Regions from separate parts of the Staphylococcus debuckii genome, predicted to be linked through region 2. Evidence: riboswitches for the same ligand, from Rfam matches in the RefSeq annotation. Region 2 holds a riboswitch; the other holds the start of a gene.
What was found. A riboswitch is a leader RNA that binds a small molecule or an ion and turns the genes downstream of it on or off. The one in region 2 is predicted to bind lysine.
Positions count from the first base shown of each region.

Region 1: it holds a riboswitch for lysine, as region 2 does, so the genes downstream of both, CNQ82_RS07015 (aspartate kinase) here and CNQ82_RS08245 (amino acid permease) in region 2, are expected to answer to the same signal.

Region 1 covers NZ_CP033460.1:1,497,210-1,504,876, reverse strand. Annotated here, with positions in the region: gene CNQ82_RS07020 (aspartate-semialdehyde dehydrogenase) at 1-330, opposite strand, end outside; gene CNQ82_RS07015 (aspartate kinase) at 413-1,615, opposite strand; lysine riboswitch at 1,700-1,876, opposite strand; gene CNQ82_RS07010 (ABC-F family ATP-binding cassette domain-containing protein) at 2,350-3,951, opposite strand; gene CNQ82_RS07005 (CvfB family protein) at 4,133-5,041, shown strand; gene CNQ82_RS07000 (PstS family phosphate ABC transporter substrate-binding protein) at 5,509-6,444, shown strand; gene pstC (phosphate ABC transporter permease subunit PstC) at 6,616-7,542, shown strand; gene pstA (phosphate ABC transporter permease PstA) at 7,544-7,667, shown strand, end outside.
Region 2 covers NZ_CP033460.1:1,738,053-1,745,719, forward strand. Annotated here, with positions in the region: gene tig (trigger factor) at 1-1,165, opposite strand, end outside; gene CNQ82_RS08220 (hypothetical protein) at 1,307-2,248, opposite strand; gene CNQ82_RS08225 (NUDIX domain-containing protein) at 2,264-2,875, opposite strand; gene rplT (50S ribosomal protein L20) at 3,018-3,374, opposite strand; gene rpmI (50S ribosomal protein L35) at 3,486-3,686, opposite strand; gene infC (translation initiation factor IF-3) at 3,717-4,244, opposite strand; ribosomal protein L20 leader region at 4,267-4,406, opposite strand; gene CNQ82_RS08245 (amino acid permease) at 4,471-5,958, opposite strand; lysine riboswitch at 6,052-6,226, opposite strand; gene thrS (threonine--tRNA ligase) at 6,285-7,667, opposite strand, start outside.

The DNA of each region.
Region 1 (7,667 bases), 240 kb from region 2:
TTCAGGTACAACTAAGTCAATGTCCTCGTGCATTCTCCATTGACTAGAGTTATCAATGACAATTGCTCCTGCTTCTTCAAAAATAGGAGAGAAGTGTGCACTTGTACCTCCGCCTGCACTCATTAAGACATAATCGAAATGTTCGCTGGCTGCTTCATCTGTTAATTCTTGTACAGTATAAGTTTTGCCTTGATACTCAATTTCAGTACCCGCTGATTTGGGTGATGAAAATAAGACGAGTTCATCAAAGGGAATATTTTTACGATCCACTGTCTCCAGCATTTTTCTTCCTACTAAACCTGTTGCACCTACAATTGCTAATTTTGTCATGTTTTTTCACTCCATTTTATTTTTTAAGACGAAAGAGAAATCCTTCCTCATGTTGTTCTAAGTTGCTGTGTAACGGATAACTTTATATATCAAACGCTTGATATAACTCTTCGACAGCACGTTCACCATTTTTAGCATCAATCACGTAAGAGATGCTAATTTCTGAAGTCGTAGTCTGATAAAAAGGAATACCTGCGTTAATAAGACTGATAAACGCTTTAGAAGCTACGCCTGACATATCTCTCATACCAGAACCGATTAAAGAAATTTTGACGTATTCATCATTTAAATTATAATCTAAAGCTTTGTAACTTTCTGATAATTTTTCCAAAATCCCTTTAATTTGAGTGAGATCAGTATCTTTAATTGAAAAAGAAAGCTGCAAGCCATCTAAGTTAACAATTTGAGAAATCATATCTACATTGACTTGTCCTTCTTCTAACTCAGTAAATAATGCTGTCAGTAATTGATTATCTGAAAGGGGATAGCTGATAGTTACGTGCATCATATGTGTATCTAACGCTACTCCTGTTACTGCTTTCTTCTCTAAAATTTCTGTTTGTGACATAATCCATGTTCCTTTCACGTTTGATAATGTTCTGCCTAAATATAACGGGATATTATAATTATTTGCTAACTCGACACTGCGCGTTTCCAATACACCTGCACCTAGTGCACTCATTTCCATCATCTCTTCATAAGAGACTATACTTAAGCGCTTTGCATCTTTATATACTCTAGGATCGGTGGCATATACGCCATCGACATCTGTATAGATTTCACAAGGTGTCTGGTTAGCTGCTGCAAGTGCAACTGCAGTAGTATCTGAACCGCCGCGACCTAATGTCGTCAGTTCAAATTCCTCATTGATTCCTTGGAAACCAGCTACTACTAAAACATCATTGGTTTCAAAGGCTTTGTCGAAAGTTTCTGGATTAATTTCAGCAATTCTGCTTTTCAAATGATGGCCTACTGTTTTAATGCCGGCTTGATAACCTGTCATTGCTTTCGCGTTCACCCCGATATCATTCAATATCATCGACAGGTAGGAGACCGTTTGCTGCTCGCCCGTTGTAAGTAAAAGGGCAAGTTCTTGCTGTTTAGGTTCAGCTGTCAAAGCAGCAACATTTTCCATTAGTTGATCAGTGGTTTTCCCCATTGCACTGACAACTACAATTAATTGTTCGCCATTTTCTATTCTATCCTTCAGCATTTCAGCAATATTTTTAATTTTCGTAAAATCACTGACCGACGAACCACCGAACTTTAAAACACTTCTCTTCATCTTTTAATATCCTCCTCGATAATAGGGGAGAATCACATATATAAAAAAGCAAGTCCGGAATGCGAACTTGCTCGTAGATTTATATACAAGTGATGCACTCCATTATTTGGTAATAATGACAGACTGTTAGCTCTTAACCTGAAAGTCCAGCGATTATAACTTGCCTTTATAATCACTTCGGCATCTCACCCTTTCTTTGCCGACTGTAAGCAGACAGTTAGAACGACAAATACTCTTGATTGATGCGCCTCATCAAAATATTTATTTAATTAGTATGACTCACATTATACATAGTTCAAATTGAGAAGTAAACCAGAAAAATAAGATTTTTAAAAATTTACTGAAAAAAACCTCTATTCTGAAATCCATTTACTCAATTAGTGTAAATTCTATAAAAGTAGGGCGTTATCCAATTTGCATTCATCATTACCTTGCTAGAAACATTATAACCTAAAATGCTTAATTAAAACATACAAAAATGGTAAGGGGAGCGAGACAGAAATAAAATTGATCCAAATTATTTCGTCGTCTCATCCCGGCCAAGCTAACTAGAATAGGGAGCAGAACAGAAATAACATTGGTTAAAATTATTTCGTCGTTCTGCCCCGGCAAAGCTAACTAGAATAGAAAAAAGCTTGGAACAAGCGTATTTTCTATTCAGATAGCTACTGCCAATACAGAAATTACGGACTGAGGCAGATTAATGCCCCAGTCCGTAATATAATAGTATATATTTAACTTAACACGCCTGTTTCTTTGAGATATTCTTCATAACTGATTTCTTTTGAAACAGCACCTTCAGGATTTAAATCAATTACACGGTTAGCAATCGTATTAATAAATTCAAAGTCATGTGAAGTGAAGATAATTGAACCTTTAAATGATTTCAAACCATCGTTCACAGCTGTAATGCTTTCTAAATCTAAATGGTTTGTTGGTTCATCCATTAATAAAACATTAGCACTCGATAACATCATCTTACTTAACATACAACGTACTTTTTCGCCCCCGGATAAGACACTGGCTTTTTTCTTAACTTCTTCGCCGCTGAATAACATACGGCCTAAGAAACCACGTAAGAACGTTTCAGTTTGTTCATCTTCAGGTGCGTATTGACGTAACCAATCTACCAAGGTCATATCTACACCATCAAAGTATTCTGAGTTGTCTTTAGGGAAGTAGGTTTGTGAAGTTGTAACGCCCCATTTGACACTGCCTTCATCTGGTTCCATTTCACCTGCTAAGATTTTTAATAAAGTAGTCTTAGCAATTTCACTGTCACCGACTAATACCGCTTTATCATTTGGATCCATTGTAAATGAAATATTATCTAATACTTTTTCGCCATCGATTGTTTTAGAAAGATTTTCTACGAATAATAAATCATTACCGATTTCACGTTCTGGTGTAAATTTAACAAATGGATATCTGCGTGAAGAAGGTTGAATATCGTCTAATTCAATTTTTTCTAATTGTTTTTTACGGCTTGTTGCTTGTTTGGATTTAGAAGCGTTCGCAGAAAAGCGTGCCACGAAATCTTGCAACTCTTTAATTTTTTCTTCTTTTTTCTTGTTTTGTTCTTGAGCCATTTTTTGAGCTAATTGACTTGATTGATACCAGAAATCATAATTTCCTACGTATACTTGGATTTTACCAAAGTCTAAATCTGCAATATGCGTGCAGACGTTATTTAAGAAGTGACGGTCGTGAGAAACTACAATAACGGTATTTTCAAAATTGATTAAGAAATCTTCTAACCAATTGATGGCAGGAATATCTAAACCATTCGTAGGCTCATCAAGTAATAGCACGTCAGGGTCGCCGAATAAACTTTGTGCTAATAACACTTTCACCTTTTGATTATTTTCAAGTTCAGACATTTTTTTATCTTGTAATTCTGCAGGAATACCTAAACCAGAAAGTAGGGTAGCTGCATCCGCTTCAGCATTCCAACCGTTCATTTCAGCAAACTCACCTTCAAGTTCTGCTGCACGAATTCCATCTTCATCGCTGAAGTCCGGCTTCATATAAATTTCGTCTTTCTCTTTCATGACTTCAAATAAACGTTCATGACCTTTTATTACTACATCTAACACTCGCTCATCTTCATAAGCAAAATGATCTTGTTTTAATATTGCTAAGCGTTCATTTTTCCCCATAGAAACATGACCAGTTTGTGAATCTAACTCGCCTGATAATATTTTTAAAAATGTTGATTTGCCGGCGCCATTAGCACCTATTAATCCATAGCAATTACCTTCTGTAAATTTGATATTTACGTCTTCAAATAATTTGCGATCGCCAAATCGCAAGCTCACATCAGTAACTTGTAACATGTAGTTCCTCCATAAATTGATATTTCTAACGCATGAATTATACCATAGATAAGCGATTCTTTCGACGGGATAAGTTTTTTGACGTGTTTCTTCATTAAAAGGTGTTGTTTTGAATGAAACTGTAAATTCAATACTCGAACGTGTTATAATGTTTCTAATACTGAAAGACAAAGGAGTAAATATGGCTTTAAGAGAAAATGATATTATTGGATCAATTGAATTCTTGAAAGTATTAGGATTAAATGGTTCAACTTATGAATTAGAAGGTCCTAACGGTGAAAAAGTAAAACTAAACCAATCAGAAGTCAATGAAGATGATAATTTAGAAGTGGGAGAGGAATATAGTTTCTTCATTTATCCTAACCGTTCAGGCGAATTGTTTGCGACTCAAAACATGCCTGATATTACAACAAGCAAGTATGATTACGTGAAAGTATTGAAAACTGATAGAGACGGCGCAAAAGTTGATGCCGGATTGCCAAGAGAAGTATTGATTCCTTGGGAAGATCTTCCGAAGATAAAATCACTCTGGCCGCAAAATGGTGATTATGTCTTAGCTACTTTACGTATCGATAGTGAGAAGCAAATGTTTGCGCGTTTAGCTACTGAAACCATCGTCAGCCAAATGTATACTCCAGTAAACAATGATGAAATGCAAAATAAGATGATAGAAGCAAGACCTTACCGTGTATTGAAAGTAGGAAGTTTCTTATTATCTAAAGACGGCTATAAAATTTTTGTACACGAAAGTGAACGAAAATCTGAACCTAGATTAGGGGAACTTGTTGAAATTCGCGTAATTGGTCATAATGAAAAAGGGGAATTGAATGGTTCTTTCTTACCATTTGCACATGAACGTTTAGACGAAGATGGACAAGTCGTGTTTGATTTACTTGTAGAATATGACGGTGAACTTCCATTTTGGGATAAATCCAGTCCGGAAGCCATTAAAGAAGTCTTCAATATGAGTAAAGGTGCATTCAAGCGTGCTATCGGACATCTCTACAAAAGAAAAATCATTGACATTGAAACTGGAAAAATACGTTTAACTAAAAAAGGAGAAGCACTTGCTGCTTCTGAAAATGAATAACTGATAAAGAGCTGGGGCCAAATAATGTCTCCGCTCTTATTTTTTACCGGGATAACAACTTGATTTTAATTAAGATTATAGTAATCTCCAACCTTTCTCAATTGTAATATAACTGTAAAAAATAGCTTAAAATTAAGTATTATCCTAGATAAAACCTCGAAATATCCTCTAAACAAAATCTTTTTCAAATTTTTTTCTGCAAATTATCTTTTAAAATCGCATTGAGCAATTATGAACTTAATATTAACGCAGTATTAAAACGTTGCTGCTACAAGGGTTTCAGACGTTATATTAACTTTGTAAAGATTGTAAATTTAAAGCGGTGTTCCATTCACGATTAATTTACAATTCCTCTATTTTGAATTAACAATACGCATGTAATATATGAGTTGAAAGTAATTACATACAGCTTGAGCAAACAAAAATTCACAACGCTCAAATGTTTATTTTTAGGAGGATTTCTTACAATGAAAAAGTGGCAAGTATTAGGAACTACAGTAATTGGTGCTTCATTATTATTAGGTGCATGTGGCAACGGCGGTAACGGCGGCGGAGACAGCAAGGAAAGTGACGCTAAAGGAGAAGTGAAAGGTGACGGTTCTTCAACTGTAGGACCAATTGTCGAAGTTTTAAATGAGAAATTTAATAAAAAATATCCAAACATTACTGTATCATCTGCAACATCAGGTACTGGCGGCGGATTTGAAAAATTCATTTCTGGTGAAACAGACTTCTCAAACGCATCACGTCCAATCAAACCTGAAGAGAAAAAGAAATTGGATGATAAAAATGTTAAATTCAGCGACTTCAAGATCGCTCAAGACGGTGTAACAATCGCAGTTAACAAAGACAACGATTTCGTTAAAGAATTAACAATCGATGATTTGAAAAAAATCTACTCTGGACAAGCTAAAACTTGGAAAGATGTAAACCCTAAATACCCAGCTAAAGAAATTAAAGCATTCTCACCTGACCAATCTCATGGTACTTACGATTTCTTTGAAGAAGAAGTAATGAACAAAGAAGATATCAAAGCTGAGAAAAACGCAGATACTAACGTAATCGTACAATCAGTGAAAAACAATAAAGAAGGTATCGGTTACTTCGGTTACAACTTCTACGAACAAAATAAAGATAAATTGAAAGAAGTTAAAATCAAAGGTAAAGACGGTAAAGCAATTGAGCCAACTAAGAAAACAATCCAAGATTCTTCATACGCTCTAAGTCGTCCATTATACATCTACACTAACGATAAGAAATTGAAAGACAATAAAGCATTTGGCACATTCATGAAGTTCGTACTTGAAGATAAAGGTAAATCAGCTGAAAAAGCTGGATACGTTGCACTTCCTAAAAAAGACTATGATGACCAACTTAAAAAGTTAAAAGACTTAACTAAATAATCACAGCATCACTCAAGTTGAACATCGATTTACACTAGAGGTTAAGACCTCTCACATAATGTACTTGTCCACCCGAGCTGTGTCTCGGGTGTACTTATTTCATTGAAATCACACACAATTTATTCAATAAATAAACTTATTAATTTTTCCAAGGGAAGGAAGAAGGGAATTATGAAATCTCAAGGATCTATCAGAGAGATGATCGCAAATAACCAAAAGAAAAAGAAAGGGTTAAGCGATAAAATTGTACCGATTATTCTAGCAATTATCGCAATCATTTCTATCTTAACAACAATTGGTATTTTGGTCACACTCTTAACTGAAACAATTACATTTTTCACTCGCGTTCCACTCACTGAATTCTTATTCACTAAAGATTGGAATCCATTCTCATCAACACCGAAATATGGAATTTGGGCATTAATTTTAGGAACATTAAAAGTTACCTTTATTGCAACAATTTTTGCGGTGCCTGTTGGCTTAGGAGCAGCTATTTACTTAAGCGAATATGCTTCAAAGCGTATGCGCAGTATTATTAAACCAATCTTAGAAATCTTAGCTGGTATTCCGACAATTGTCTTTGGTTTCTTCGCATTGACTTTCGTAACACCGATGTTGCGCCATGTTTTCCCAGACTTAGGAAGCTTTAACTCTATCAGTCCTGGTTTGGTAGTTGGGGTTATGATTATCCCATTAATCACTAGTTTAAGTGAAGATGCAATGGCTTCTGTGCCTAATAAAATCCGTGAAGGCGCACTAGGTTTAGGAGCAACAAAATTCGAAGTATCCTTAAAAGTTGTATTACCAGCAGCAGTTTCTGGTATTGTCGCATCCATTGTCTTAGCGATTTCAAGAGCAATCGGTGAAACAATGATTGTATCATTAGCCGCAGGTAGTACTCCGGATCCATCATTCAGTTTTACAGGTTCTATTCAAACGATGACAGGTTATATCGTACAAGTAGCAACTGGTGATGCGACATTCGGATCTGATATTTATTACAGTATTTATGCAGTAGGATTCACACTCTTCCTCTTTACACTTGTAATGAATTTAATTTCTCAATGGATTTCAAAACGCTTCAGAGAGGAGTATTAAGATGGCAACTACAGCAACTACTCATCCAAATGAAAACAAAACACTTGTGGATCAAAATAAAGTTGAAAAAAATATTTCTAGTAGAATTACTAAAAACAAAGTGCTTAAATGGGTTTTCTTTGCTT
Region 2 (7,667 bases):
GAGTACTCATTGCTTCTAATTCTTTATCAACATCTTCTTCAGTTGCTTCAACTTCTTCTGCTTCTGCAATTGCAGTTAAAGTTAAATTAGTTTTAACGCGTTCTTCTGCGTCGTCTTTCATTTGTTCTCTCAATTGAGACTCGTCTTGTCCAGAAATTTGGAAGTAAGTTTCAAGATCTAAACCAGATTGTTGGATGCGTTGTGCAAATTCTTGCATCATACGATCTAATTCATTGTTAATCATAGCTTCAGGAATGTCTACTGTAGCATTATTAACTGCTTTGTTGATAGCTTCTTCTTTTTCATCGTTTTCAGCTTTGACTTTCTTTTCTTCAGCTAAACGTTTGCGAAGATTTTCTTTATATTCTTCAACGTTATCAGCTTCAGAGTCTAATTCATTAGCGATTTCATCGTCTAATTCTGGAACATTTTTATATTTGATTTCATTAATTTTAACTTTGAATGTTGCTTCTTTACCTGCTAATTCTTCAGCATGGTATTCTTCTGGGAATGTAACTTTAACGTCTTTTTCTTCACCAGTTTTTAAGCCAACAAGTTGTTCTTCAAAGCCAGGAATGAACATGCCAGATCCGATTTCTAAATCGTAACCTTCTGCTTGGCCGCCTTCGAATTGTTCGCCGTCAACATAACCATCGAAATCGATATTGACAGTGTCGCCTTCTTCAACTGCACCGTCTTCTTTAATTACCATTTCAGCTAAATGGCCTAAACTATGATCGATTGATTCTTGTAATTCTTCGTCAGTTAATTCAGCATTTTGTTTTTCAATTTCAAGGCCTTTATATTCACCAAGTTCAACTTCTGGTTGAACAGTTACAGTTGCATCGAATTTCAAATCTTTGCCTTTTTCGATTTGAGTCACGTCGATTTCTGGTTGATCAACAGGTTTGATACCTGTTTCTTCAATTGCTTCACCATAAGCTTCAGGAAGCAAAATATCTACTGCATCTTGGTATAAAGCTTCCACGCCAAAACGTTGTTCAAAAATTTGACGAGGTACTTTCCCTTTACGGAAACCAGGAATATTAACTTGTTTAACTACTTTCTTGAATGCTTGATCAATTGCTTGATCTACTTTTTCAGCTGGAACGGTAACTGATAAAACGCCTTGGTTACCTTCCTTTTTTTCCCATGTTGCTTTCATGTCCAAAAACCTCCATGATCTTCCTATTATAATTTTTTCAACTTCATCATTATAGCATACGTATAATGTGGTTACAAACGTTGTGTTTAAGGTGTTCAAGCACGATTAAACTTACCATACAATATTAATTTAGTACCCTATTTATTGCTTAATATTCTTTTCAACTTTTGAAATCCATGCATAGACTTCTTGGTTTAAATTATCAACAGATGCAAAGGATAAATTCAGCATTTGCTCAATATAATGATAAAATGTGTTCACCCATACGTTTACAGATGCTACTTCTTCTATCTCTAATGGATATAATGCAATTGCAAAACTTTGAAGCATTTGAGAAATTTCACTTCTTAATTGGTCACCATAGTTATCTTCGAATCTTTCTAACACTTTAGGTATCACGTGCTGTGTGAAAGAAGCGTACTCAAGTCCTGGCAATTGAGCCGGATAAACACTAAAATCGGTCTCATATTTGCTAAAGTCAACTTCTTTCTCGTATTGTCCTTTTTTGAGATACTCTAATATAATGGTTTGTACATTAGAATGAAAGTTGTGGCTGGATAGTAATTCTGCAAATGTATCTGTAAAGCCATATTGACCTTCATGCATTAAATCGAAAATTAAATATAATTGTTGATTCACATTTAATTCGGTAAATTGCTGTATTCTAGCAATATAATGTTTCTTGTTTTCATTTAACTGCATTTGTGCATCTTCTTTAATCGGATACAATTGCATCCGAATATTATGATCTTCAACTTGCTCAATAATTTGATTAAATACTTCTATACATTCATAGTACTGTCCTAATCCATGTAAACTTGTTATATAATAAATCATCAACTGATTGTATGCGTCGAAGCCTTGTTTTAATAGCACAATTGCTTCTTCTCTCAGCTCCAAATATTGTTCCATTCGCAACAGCATTTCACATTTTAATAATGCAAGTTCAGTTGTTAATTCAAATTCCTTTTCATATTTCATGAAAGTATCATACATTGGTTCATATTTTTCTTGTTCAAAATGTGTTTTAATATCTTTTATTAATTTTTCTTTGTTTTGCGGAAACGGAATGATATCTGACATTTATTACACCTACTTTTAATTAAAAGCTTTCAGTATTAAAGCACTCCACGTTTCAAAGTCATCGTAATTTTCAATACGTCCTTGGTGCATCCAGTTAATTTTAAGTGTATCTGTCTCTTTTACTTCTACATTTTGAGTATCCACTCTTATTTTGAACACAATACCTAAATGTACTTCTCCTACTTCGTTGGTATCATCGTTAATAAATCCAAGGTATTCCATGTTTTGAGTTTTGCTCGGACTTAACCCGATTTCTTCTTCTAATTCTCTTTGAGCATTGACGCGCAATACTTCATTAACATTTTGAGCATCCATGACATCATTCATATGTCCGCCGACGCCAATTGATGATTGACCATGCAAACGTTCTTCGCCGCCACCTGAAAGTCGTTCATATACTAAAGTTTCACCTTTTTCATTTTCTAACAGACAGTACGAAATCAATTGTTTATAATTCGGATCTTCTTCCATATCTCCACGTCGTTTAACTTCATATTGATCTAATGTATCAAAGATTTTTTCACCCATCGGATCATTTTTAGGTAAAAACCCATTAAAAGCGTTCTTTTCATGATTAAAAACAACTTCTCTAGGTACTACTATAATTTTTTCATCGAATTTAGACATCTTAATCTCCTTTAAGTTTTTGTTATGTACTTGCTTGTATTTTATCAAAAATTTCAAAAACCCGTAAAGTTGAACTCTATTATCATATAAAAAATACTCAATCATCGAATTTCTATCAATGATTGAGTATTTTAAAATAAGCTTATTTTAAAGCAGCTTTTGCTTTTTCTACTAATTCACCGAAAGCTTTGTCATCTGAAATAGCGATTTCAGAAAGCATTTTACGGTTGATATCGATGTCAGCTTGTTTCAAGCCGTTCATCAATTTAGAGTAGCTCATACCATGGTTACGAGCAGCCGCATTGATACGAGTGATCCATAATTTACGGAAATCACGTTTTCTTTGACGGCGGTCACGGAATGCGTATTGACCTGATTTCATTACTTGTTGTTTTGCTGTTTTATATAAAGTACGTTTAGCGCCGAAGTAACCTTTTGCTAATTTGATTACTTTTTTACGACGTGCTCTTGTTACTGTTCCACCTTTAACACGTGGCATATTAAATTCCTCCTTGGTTATGTTTATAACACTTATATTTTAGTTGTTTTAAGTGATGGCAACCTTTGTTTTAAAGCTGTTGCTCACTGATTTTGTCATCTATACGATCAATTATTTTTTGTAAGCTAATAATTGTTTTACGCGTTTCATATCACTTTTAGATACTAAGCTAGCTTTACGTAATTTACGTTTTTGTTTAGTGCTTTTGTTAGCGAATAAGTGAGATGTGAAAGCTCTTGAACGTTTTAATTTACCTGAAGCAGTTCTTTTAACACGTTTAGCTGCTCCGCGGTGTGTTTTCATTTTAGGCATAATGAAATTCCTCCTATAAATTTTAAAAAGTTATTTTTCTGCTGTTGGTGCAAGCATGATAAACATTTGACGGCCTTCCATTTTAGGTCGTTGTTCAACTGTAGCGATATCTTTGCATTCGTCTGCAAATTTTTCTAATACACGTTGACCAATTTCCTTATGCGTAATGGCACGTCCACGGAAACGAATTGAAACTTTACATTTATCACCTTTGTTCAAGAATTTACGTCCGTTTTTCAACTTAGTTTGGAAATCATGTTCCTCAATTGTTGGGCTTAAACGAATTTCTTTAACATTGATAACTTTTTGTTTCTTCTTCATTTCTTTTTCTTTTTTCTGTTGCTCGAATTTGTATTTGCCGTAATCCATGATACGAGCAACAGGAGGTTTAGCATTTGGTGCGACAACTACTAAATCTAAACCTACACGTTCAGCCATTTCTAATGCTTCACGTTTTTGTTTTACACCGATTTGTTCACCGTCTTGACCAATGACACGAATTTCTCTTGCGCGAATTCTTTCGTTAACTTGCGTTTGATCCTTTGCTATGGTTAACACCTCCGTTATATTTACGAAATATCCCAAGTAAAAAGAGCGGACACAGAAGTGCCCGCTCTTTTTCCATTACTCAACATGATAAGATTATCACGTTGTATTGGACCTGCCAACAGCTTTTATGCGTCGCTACAGGTGAGAAGCGGGAAGCTTCTACTTGGTTCGTTTCGTATTCAACGTATATAATCATATCAACTCTATTACACAAAGTCAATCATTATTTTATTTTTTATTTGAATTGGTTCATATCCACGTCTTGACGTAAGTCTACATCTTTTAATGGAATTTTTTTAGTTTTGTATCTTAGTTTATGATAAATGAAGAATGCTAAGAAAACTGGAATTCCCATATAAGTGATGATAAATCTATTCGGATCAAAATGACCTGTTTTAATGAAATCAACATCTTGTCCAATGATTACAATGACACATAATATACCTGCAAAAATCGGACCAAACGGGAACCATTTAGCTTTGTATTTCAATTCATATTTACTGTGCTGCTGTACATTAAATGCACGGCGGAAACGATAATGGCTGACTGCAATTCCGACCCAAGCGATAAAGCCTGTCATACCACTTGCTGCTACAATATACTCATAAGCATCTCCACTTAATTTTTGTACTAGGAAAATAATTACTACTACAAGTCCTGTAGCGAATAGTGAGATATAAGGCACCCCGCTATTGGATGTTTTTCCAAAGGCTTTCGATGCCAGTTTATCTTTACTCATTGAGTATAGCATTCTTGTAGAAGCGTACATTCCTGAGTTACCAGCCGATAATACTGATGTTAAGATAACAGCATTCATAAATGATGCTGCAAATGCTAATCCTGCATTTTTGAAAACTAATGTAAACGGTGAAGTAGCAATGCTATCTCCGCCGCCCATAAGTGCTGAGCTAGAATATGGAATTAACATACCAATAATGAAAATAGCTAAGATATAGAATAACAAAATTCTCCAGAATACTTGTTTAATCGCTTTCGGCACAGCTCTTTCAGGGTTCTCAGATTCTCCTGCAGTAATACCAATTAATTCAGTACCTTGGAATGAGAATCCAGCAATTAAGAACACACCTAAGATAGATAATAAACTGCCTCCTAAGCTGCCTCCGAGAATTGGACCGTCTCCGGATGTAAAGACTTCAAATCCGATAAATTTACCGCCCATAATACCGAAAATAGTTAATAAGCCGATAATGATAAAGATAACAACAGTTACCACTTTAATGAGCGCAAACCAATATTCACTTTCACCATAAACTCTTACTGATAATGAGTTCAAAGCAAAAATAATGATAATAAACAGAACGCTCCAGCCCCAAGCTGGCATTATTTTCATCGGTTCCCAATATTGAATCACTTGTGCTGCAATTGTCACGTCAGCCGCTACTGTAATCACCCAGTTAAACCAGTAGTTCCATCCTAGTGCAAATCCAAGTGATGGATCGACAAAGCGTGTCGCATAAGTACTGAACGAACCTGAAACTGGTAAATAAGTGGCCATTTCTCCAAGTGATGTCATTAAGAAGAATACCATGATGCCTATAATTGAATATGCAAGTAAAGCCCCTAACGGCCCTGCATCATGAATTGCACCGCCAGATGTCATAAATAAACCTGTTCCAATACATCCGCCGATTGCAATCATAGAAATATGGCGATCTTTCAGGCCTCTTTGTATGCCTGCATCTTGACTAGTTTTATTTTCCATAAACGTTTCCTTTCCTAGGATTAGAGGCTTGCAAATAAAATAAAAAACAATGGTTGCAAATCCAAGATATGCAACCATTGTTCGACTTTATAAATATACGGTAGCACATCACATTTTGTGACAGTCCAGCTTCTATTCGAAAACTGTCCCAATATACAATAGTTATGGTTATTATATATTTCGGCATCTTTGCCTTTAACTCATTCAACCTACGCTCCACACAGCTTCTGATAAGTTACTCATCAAAGATGCAACCTCTAACACTTTTTTTAATATTTATTCAACTACATTGTAATATACCTTAATACCTCAGTTATTTCAAGGTCTTATTGTTGTCTTTGTTTTTTCAAACGAATTTCATCAACTAAATTCCAAATGAATTCATCTTTTTCTACAGTTTCTTGATCTTTAGAACCATATTTTCTAACGTTTACTTCATTATTTTCAATTTCTTTATCACCAATTACAAGTTGATAAGGAATTTTATGCATTTGTGCTTCACGGATTTTATATCCCATTTTTTCATTACGGTCATCGATTTCCACACGTACGCCTTGAGATTTCAATTCATCTTGAATTTGTCTTGCATAGTCGTAGTGCAAATCAACGTTTACTGGAATAATTTCAACTTGTTTTGGTGCTAACCAAGTTGGGAATGCCCCTTTTGTTTCTTCAGTTAAGAAGGCAACAAAACGTTCCATTGTTGAAACCACACCACGGTGAATAACTACCGGACGATGTTCTTCACCATCTTTACCGATATAAGCAAGTTCGAATCTTTCAGGCAATAAGAAATCCAGTTGTGCAGTTGATAAAGTTTCTTCTTTACCCATAGCTGTTTTAACTTGAACATCTAATTTAGGACCGTAGAATGCCGCTTCACCAATTGCTTCTTCATATGGCAAGCCCATTTCATCAACGGCTTCTTTCAACATCGCTTCTGCTTTTTCCCACATTTCGTCATCGTCAAAGTATTTAGCTTTGTCTTCAGGGTCACGATAACTTAATCGGAAGCTGTAATTTTTAAATCCGAAGTCCTCATATACATCAAGAATTAATTCAACAACGCGTTTGAATTCTTCTTTGATTTGATCTGGTCTTACAAAGATATGAGAGTCATTTAAAGTCATACCGCGAACACGTTGTAAACCTGATACTGCACCACTTGCTTCATAACGATGCATTGTACCTAATTCTGCAATACGAATCGGCAAATCTCTGTATGAATGCGGTTTATTTTTGTAAATCATCATATGGTGCGGACAGTTCATTGGTCTCAAGACCATTTCTTCTGTTTCATCCAATTTCATTGGCGGGAACATGTCGTCTTGATAATGATCCCAGTGTCCGGATGTTCTATAAAGATCAACATTGGCTAGTACAGGAGTATATACGTGGTCATAGCCTAATGCAACTTCTTTATCTACAATATAGCGTTCAATTTCACGACGAATTGTAGCACCGTTCGGCAACCATAATGGTAAACCTGCACCTACAAGTTGACTATTCATAAATAAGTCTAATTCTTTACCGATTTTACGGTGGTCACGCTCTTTACGTTCTTCCAACATTTTCAAGTGTGCTTTTAAATCTTTTTTATCGAAGAAAGCTGTACCATAAATACGTTGCAGCATTTTATTGTTGCTGTCACCTCTCCAATAAGCACCTGCAGTTGATAATAATTTGAATTCTTTAATTTTAGAAGTAGA